One region of the Blastococcus carthaginiensis genome, then DNA from elsewhere that is predicted to be linked to it. Evidence: riboswitches for the same ligand, from Rfam matches in the RefSeq annotation. Region 1 holds a riboswitch; each other region holds the start of a gene.
The links. A riboswitch is a leader RNA that binds a small molecule or an ion and turns the genes downstream of it on or off. The one in region 1 is predicted to bind cyclic di-AMP.
Positions count from the first base shown of each region.

Region 2: another riboswitch for cyclic di-AMP. It lies ahead of QOZ88_RS17535 (C40 family peptidase); the one in region 1 lies ahead of QOZ88_RS16125 (peptidoglycan DD-metalloendopeptidase family protein).
Region 3: another riboswitch for cyclic di-AMP. It lies ahead of QOZ88_RS23045 (LysM peptidoglycan-binding domain-containing protein); the one in region 1 lies ahead of QOZ88_RS16125 (peptidoglycan DD-metalloendopeptidase family protein).

Region 1 is NZ_JASNFN010000021.1:11,126-13,378, forward strand. It holds gene QOZ88_RS16115 (hypothetical protein) at 61-489, opposite strand; tRNA gene QOZ88_RS16120 (tRNA-Ile) at 592-665, opposite strand; cyclic di-AMP (ydaO/yuaA leader) riboswitch at 835-966, shown strand; gene QOZ88_RS16125 (peptidoglycan DD-metalloendopeptidase family protein) at 991-2,205, shown strand; gene QOZ88_RS16130 (TVP38/TMEM64 family protein) at 2,241-2,253, shown strand, end outside.
Region 2 is NZ_JASNFN010000024.1:64,403-66,655, forward strand. It holds gene QOZ88_RS17525 (Rieske 2Fe-2S domain-containing protein) at 1-116, shown strand, start outside; gene QOZ88_RS17530 (hemerythrin domain-containing protein) at 113-595, shown strand; gene QOZ88_RS17535 (C40 family peptidase) at 702-1,223, opposite strand; cyclic di-AMP (ydaO/yuaA leader) riboswitch at 1,239-1,396, opposite strand; gene QOZ88_RS17540 (helix-turn-helix domain-containing protein) at 1,785-2,253, opposite strand, start outside.
Region 3 is NZ_JASNFN010000058.1:439-2,691, forward strand. It holds RNA gene rnpB (RNase P RNA component class A) at 187-588, shown strand; cyclic di-AMP (ydaO/yuaA leader) riboswitch at 799-944, shown strand; gene QOZ88_RS23045 (LysM peptidoglycan-binding domain-containing protein) at 1,018-1,860, shown strand.

The sequences.
Region 1 (2,253 bases):
GCGTGAGAGCGGGCGGCTGTCAGGGACTGTGCATCTCCGGGAGGTGTGGCTCTCGGACATCTAGTAGTGATCTGGACAGGACAGCGAGGAATCCGCAGCCTCCCAGGCGGCTACGAACTCCTCCGCCGCCTCGCCCTGGATCCACGCCAGCGGGGACTCCCGGCCGTCGATCACCAGCAGTCGCTCGGATGTGGTCCAGTCAGGGGCGCCGACATTCTCGGTCGGATCATCGGCGACGAGCGTGACCTGAGGATCGCCCGATGCCGGCCTGACCCAGTCATCCACCGTGAAGGTGACGTGCAGGCCACCGGCTCGCTCCGTCGTCCCCCGGACGGTGCCCCAGAAGACGTGGTCGGAGCAGGCGATGACGGCCTCGGGGGACGCCAGGCCGCCGTCGCGCCGCGTTGCATCATCGGAAGCACAGGCAGCGACGAGCAGCGAGACTGCGGCAACCGACCCTGTGCACGTCGTGAAGCGGACCGTGTCCATCCCGCACCCTCCACCCCTGCCCGGCGGAAACGCCAGCTCAGCCACCAGCAGCGGAAACGGAGACGCCGTCGAGCACGAGGCGGGACCGCGACCGTCGTTCGGTGGGGCGGGTGGGGCTCGAACCCACGACCCAGGGATTATGAGTCCCATGCTCTGACCGGCTGAGCTACCGCCCCGGACGTACCAGCCTGCCAGAAGCCCCCGCGGAAACCGCGTCGCGGCCCGGTGCCCGAGTGGCGGACCGCGAAGGTCCGTTACCACCCTGTGACATATCCAGGTTTCGCTTGTACCGTCTCTCGCGGCCCACCCGATCCCGCTCCCGAACCCGGGGGCTCGGGCGGGCCCCGCCGAACTCTGCGGTCTGACCGCCGCGGGGACCGGGGACCCACGTTCTCTGGGGTGAATCCCGCCTGCGCCTCCACGGGCAGGCAGGTAGGGCACGTTCCGGCCCGAACCCGTCAGCTGACCTGGTAGGCGGACCGAGGAACGGAGACAGTCGCCTTGGCGACCACGCACCACCTGAAGGGCGTCCTGCGGCGCCCACGCCGCGCCGCCGGCCGGGCGACCATCGCCCTCACCGCGCTGCTGTCGCTGTCCCTGCTCGGCGCGCCGGCCTCGTCGGCGGCACCGAGCGCAGCGCAGAGCGAGCACGACCGCGTCGCCGCCGAGGTCCAGGGCATCGAGCAGCGCGTCCGCGAGGCCGAGGAGCGGCTGCAGCAGATGACGCTGCGGGCCGAGGAGGCCAGCGGCGCCGTGCTGGCCGCGCAGGCCGAGCTCGACCGCGCCCGGCAGCACGCCGACGCGATCGCCGCCGAGCTCGCCGCCGTCCGGGAGGCCGTCGGACGCACCCAGGACGACGTCGCCACCCTGGGCCGCGAGGCTTACATGGGCAGCGACGAAGCGTTCACCGAGATCGAGATGGTGCTGCACGCCGAAGGCCCGGGGGAGCTGCTGCAGCAGGCGGCGACGCTGGACCTGCTCGGCGAGGACCGAGCCCGGGTGCTCGAGGAGCTGCGGGTCGCCGAGGCGCGCGAGGCGCGGCTCGACCGCGAGGCCAAGGCGGCCGTCGCCGAGCGCGACGCCGCCGCGCACAAGGCCGAGGAGGCCCAGACGGAGGCCGACCGCCTTCTCGGCGAGGCGCAGGCCGAGTTCGACGCCCTGACGGCGGAGAAGGCGAGCCTCGACCAGCAGCTGCGCGACGCCGAGATCCGGCTGCTCGAGGTGAAGGGCGCCGAGGACGCCGCCCGCGCGTACGACGAGGCGCAGGCGGCGGAGCAGGCACTCATGACGGTGGCCGCCGCCCCGGGTGGCAGCGGCGCTGCGTTGACCCAGGGCCGGGTCACCTCCTGCTACGGCGCGCGCTGGGGCACGATGCACCTCGGTGTGGACATCGCCGCGCCGATCGGCACCCCGATCTACACGCCCGAGCCGGGCGTCGTGCTGCAGGCCGGTCCGGCCAGCGGCTTCGGGCTCGCCGTCGCGATCCAGCACCCCGACGGGGTCATCACCGTCTACGGCCACGTGAACCAGTTCTTCGTGTCGCCGGGCCAGGTGGTCAGCGGCGGGCAGCAGATCGCCGAGGTCGGCAACCGCGGCCAGTCCACCGGGCCGCACCTCCACTTCGAGACACACCGGGGCGGCCTCTACGCCGACCGGGCCAACCCGGTCTCGTGGCTGGCCCAGCGCGGCATCTCCCTGGGCGGCAGCTGCAGCTGACCGGTGCGGCGCGTCGCCTCGGGCAGTATCGGGGCGTGCGGACGGCGG
Region 2 (2,253 bases), on a different contig from region 1:
CGGCGCCGCTGCCCTGCTACGACACCCGGGTCCGCGACGGCGCGGTCGAGGTGCGGCGGCGGGCCCGCCGGCGCCCCCCGACGGCGATCACCACGGGGGCGGAGGCGGCCCGGTGAAGGCCGACGAGGTCCTGATCGCACACCACGACGTGCTGCGCGGGCTGCTCCGCGAGCTGGCGGAGACCACCGACGACCAGACCGGCCGGCGCGAGGAGCTGCGCGACCGGTTCCTGCGCGAGATCGAGATCCACGCCCAGATCGAGGACGAGCTGTTCTACCCCGCGGTCCCCGACGTCTCGCCGCTGCTGGCGCTCGCGCACGCCGAGCACCGGCAGATCGACGACCAGGTCGCCACCGTGATGCGCCTGGACGTCACCGACCCGGAGTTCACCACCGAGGTCCGCATGCTGGAGAAGACGGTGCGCCACCACACGATGGAGGAGGAGCAGCGGATGTTCCCCCAGTCGCACGCCCTGGGGGAGGAGCGCCTCGAACAGCTCGGCGAGCAGCTGCGCGCCCGGAAGCGGGAGCTCGAGGACTCCGGCGGGATGCGGCTGATCGTGCGGCTGAAGCGGGCGACGCTGCGCCACGCGTAGCCGCGCGGCGGTCTCCCCGCCGCGCCGCCGTCCTCGGCCGCGCCGCCGTCCCCGGCCGTGCCGCCGTTCCCCGGCCGGGCGCGCACGGCCGGGGAACCGGAGCCGGTCAGACGACGCGACGCGCCGTGTTGTAGCCCCACATCGAATCCACCGGCACGACCGCGACCGGGTTGCCGTAGGTCGAGGAGTGCACCATCAGGCCGTCGCCGATGTACATGCCGACGTGGCCGACCGGGTCGTAGAAGAAGATCAGGTCGCCGGGCTGCAGGTTGGCGCGGTCGACGTAGACCCCGGCCGTCGACTGGGCCCGCGAGGTCCGCGGGATCTCGACGCCCGCCGCCTGGTAGGCCGACCAGGTCAGGCCGGAGCAGTCGTAGCCGCCCGGGCCGGTGCCGCCCCAGACGTAGGGCTTGCCCTGCTGCGCCAGGGCCGTGTCGACGGCGACCTGCGCGGCGTGGTTCGGGGCGACAACGGTGCTGGTGACGACGGGCCCCGTGCCGCCGCCCCCGGCGTCACCGGTCGAGGCGGTGGCGGCGAACGGGGTGAGGGCGATGCCTGCACCGGTGAGCAGGGCGAGCGCCGCCCCGCGGGCGGAACGACGGGTGGTGGACGTGCGAGTGGTCGTCATGGACGACGGTTTCTCCTGTTCTCCGACAACCGCCTACCGGGTGAGCTGACGGGTTCGGGCGGGGAACGCGCCCGGCGCCCCGGACTGGCCGGTGGCGCTTCACCCCAGAACTTCGGTGGGTCCCCGGTCCGCGCGACGGCTTGTGCCGGTGCACGGTTCGGCGGTGTCCGTCCGGGTGTCACCGGGGGTGGTGACGGCGGGTCCCGGCCGGACCGCGGGGAACGCTAGGTCGGTCACGGATAGGTCACAACGCGACCGACACGCCGCCCGTCGGCGCTCCTCGGTGCTGCCCGGCTCGTCGCCGCCGACCGCGACTCGCGAGCCGACCACCGGGGTTGCGCCGGCGGCCGGAGGCCTGCGTCGGGGTCCGGTGACGGACCGCTGTCGGCCGTGTACTTCTCCGGACGGCGGTGTGGCTCAACGCTGCGTGCTCGACCCATCGGGCCTCCGTAGCCGCGGGCCAGCGACCGTCGCAGCGTCCGCCGCGTCGTAGCGGTCGGTCGACGTCGGCCGGGTCGCGACGTCAGCCCCCGTCGCACCGGTCAGCCGACGTCGCAGCGGTCAGCCGACGTCGCAGCGGCACGGGCAGTCTTCGGCGTGCACCGGCCGGCCGCTCCGGTCGTCCAGCTCGTCGCACTCCGGCGGGCACGCGCACGTCCAGCCGTCGTCGATGTGCCGGAAAGCCCCGGCCTCGAAGCGCCGCTGCAGCTCCTCCTGCCGCCGTCGCGCGGCGCCCGCCCGCCGGGCCGCGGCGCGCTCCTCCGGGGCATCGCCGGGCTGGGGGAGGAGGTGGTCGTCCGGGCGATCGCGGGTGCGGTCGGCGGCGTCCTCCCACGGGCTTCGCCGGTCGAAGGTGTACGTCGGTCGCGGTCGCCCGGGCTGGTGCTCCCACCGCCATGCGCGTTCCTCGCTGAGCATCGTGTCGAGATGGGCGGGGAACCGCCGACCGGCCCTGTCGCGGACGGCGCCCGCGGCCATGCCTTCGACCGGGCGACCCGCATCGTCGAGCAGGACGAGCCGGAGACCGGCG
Region 3 (2,253 bases), on a different contig from region 1:
GCAGGGCCTCAGTGCCTGCGTCGGCTGAAGCGGCTGAGCAGTCGCTTGAGCAGGTTGGCCTTGACGAGTCCGGAGATCAGTCCCATGTCGTCCTCCTCGTTGCGGTGGGTGTGCAGGGATCGCCGCTCCCTACCCGCGCGCTGCCGGATCCATGTGCCGGACGCCTAGACTGCCTGGCACGACGGACGAGTCGGCTGGGCGGTCGCGTCGGTGGGGGAGACCCCGCCGCCGAGGAACGTCCGGGCTCCACAGGGCAGGGTGGTCGTTAACGGCGACCCGGGGTGACCCGCGGGACAGTGCCACAGAAAACAGACCGCCGGCGTCCGCGCCGGTAAGGGTGAAACGGTGGTGTAAGAGACCACCAGCACGCCGGGTGACCGGCGTGGCTCGGTAAACCCCACCCGGAGCTAGGTCAAGAAGGAACGGTGGTCCGCCGCCGCTCCGCGCAGGCGTTCGAGGGCGGCCCGCCCGAGCCTGCGGGTAGACCGCTGGAGCCTGCCGGCAACGGCAGGCCTAGATGGATGACCGCCCATCGGGAGGCCGTGAGGCACCCGTGGACAGAACCCGGCGTACAGGCCGACTCGTCCGTCGGCCCCCCGCTCTCGTGCGGCGTCCGCGGCGTCATCCGTCCGGGCGAACGGGGGCGCTGCGCTCATGTCCGGTGACTCCACGTGCCGCTGTGCGGAGGGTCCGCGAAAAGGCCGGGTTCGAGCTTCTGGCTCGCCGATCGCCTTGCCTACCGTTCGCACGTCCGCTGACCGGCGGACCCGGAGGTCGCCCGCCGAACCTGCCCACGGCCGCCCGGAAGCGTCGAACACGACGGGCAGGCGCGGGGGACCCACCGTTCGTGGCCCTCCGGGACCTCGGGGTGAAGCCGCGCCGTGCGCGGCCGGGCAGCTCTCGCCCGAACCCGACAGCTAACCCCGCAGGCGGCGAGAGGCTCACCACCCCATGCCCAACAGCCATCGCACCGTGGGTCGACACCGTCGTCCCTCCCGCAACCGCGCCATGACCGCCGTGGCCTACCCTGCCGTGGTCCTCGCAGCGGCCTCGGCCGTCACCCTGGGGGCCATCGGCCCCGCGGCCGCCCACACCGGCGAGCACACGGTCCGTTCCGGCGACACCCTGAGCAAGCTCGCGGCCGGCCACGGCACCACGTGGCGCAGCATCCACGACGCCAACCGCGACACGATCGGCGCCGACCCGAACGTCCTGCGCGTCGGGCAGGTCCTCACCATCGGCGGCTCCGGCGCGGCACCGGCGGCGGCACCGGCGGCGGCGCCGGCTCCCGCCGCCGCGGGGTCGTACACCGTGGTCGCCGGCGACACGCTGGCCGGGATCGCGGCCCGCCACGGCACCACCTGGCAGGACCTGCACGCCCTGAACCTCGGCGTCATCGGCCCGAACGCGAACGTGCTGCGCGTCGGGCAGGTGCTCGCCCTGAGCGGCGGGGGAGCGGTTCTCGAGCGCGCCAGCCGGGCTGAGCGGCCCGCCCCGGCTCCTGCTCCTGCTCCTGCTCCGGTGGCGACGTCCGCGGCCTACGACCAGTGGGACGTGCACGTCCGCCCCGCCGTCCAGGAGATCGCCGAGGCGAACGGCGTCGGGACGGTACTCACCCGCCCCGGCCACAGCCCGACCGCCGGCCGCGCGGCCGACTTCATGGTGTACACCGACGCGGCCAAGGGGAACGCGGTCGCCCAGTACGTGATCGACAACGCGGCCCGGCTCGGCGTGGACTACGTGATCTGGCAGCAGCGGATCGCCGGTCCGTGGACGGGCTGGGCGTGGCAGCCCATGGCGGACCGCGGCTCGGCCACGGCCAACCACATGGACCACCCGCACGTGGCCTTCCTGCCGTAACCACCGCTCCTCCGCACGTCGCTGAGCCGGCCGTACGCCGATCACCCGTGGTCGGTCGGTCGGATGGCCGGGAGTCTTCGCCGGCCAGGGTCGGCACCATCTCGGTGTTCCAGCTGACCTGGGGCTGATCCGTGGGCCGGGGGCACCGGAGCGTCCCCCGGTCGGCGTCGGTGGAGCGTCCCCGAAGGGGATGCCGAGGTCGCGACGGCGTGTCACGAGATCGTCATGCACCCGATCGTGTTGCGCGCGTTCGAACGGTGGACGGCAGGGCATGACGTGATCACGCCCTGATCGAGGGCCGGGTGAGACGCCGCTCCGCGCGTCGTGTCACCGACCGCTGGGTTCTCCCCGACCCGGACGACCGACCGGCGCAGCACCGCGCCGGCCACCCAT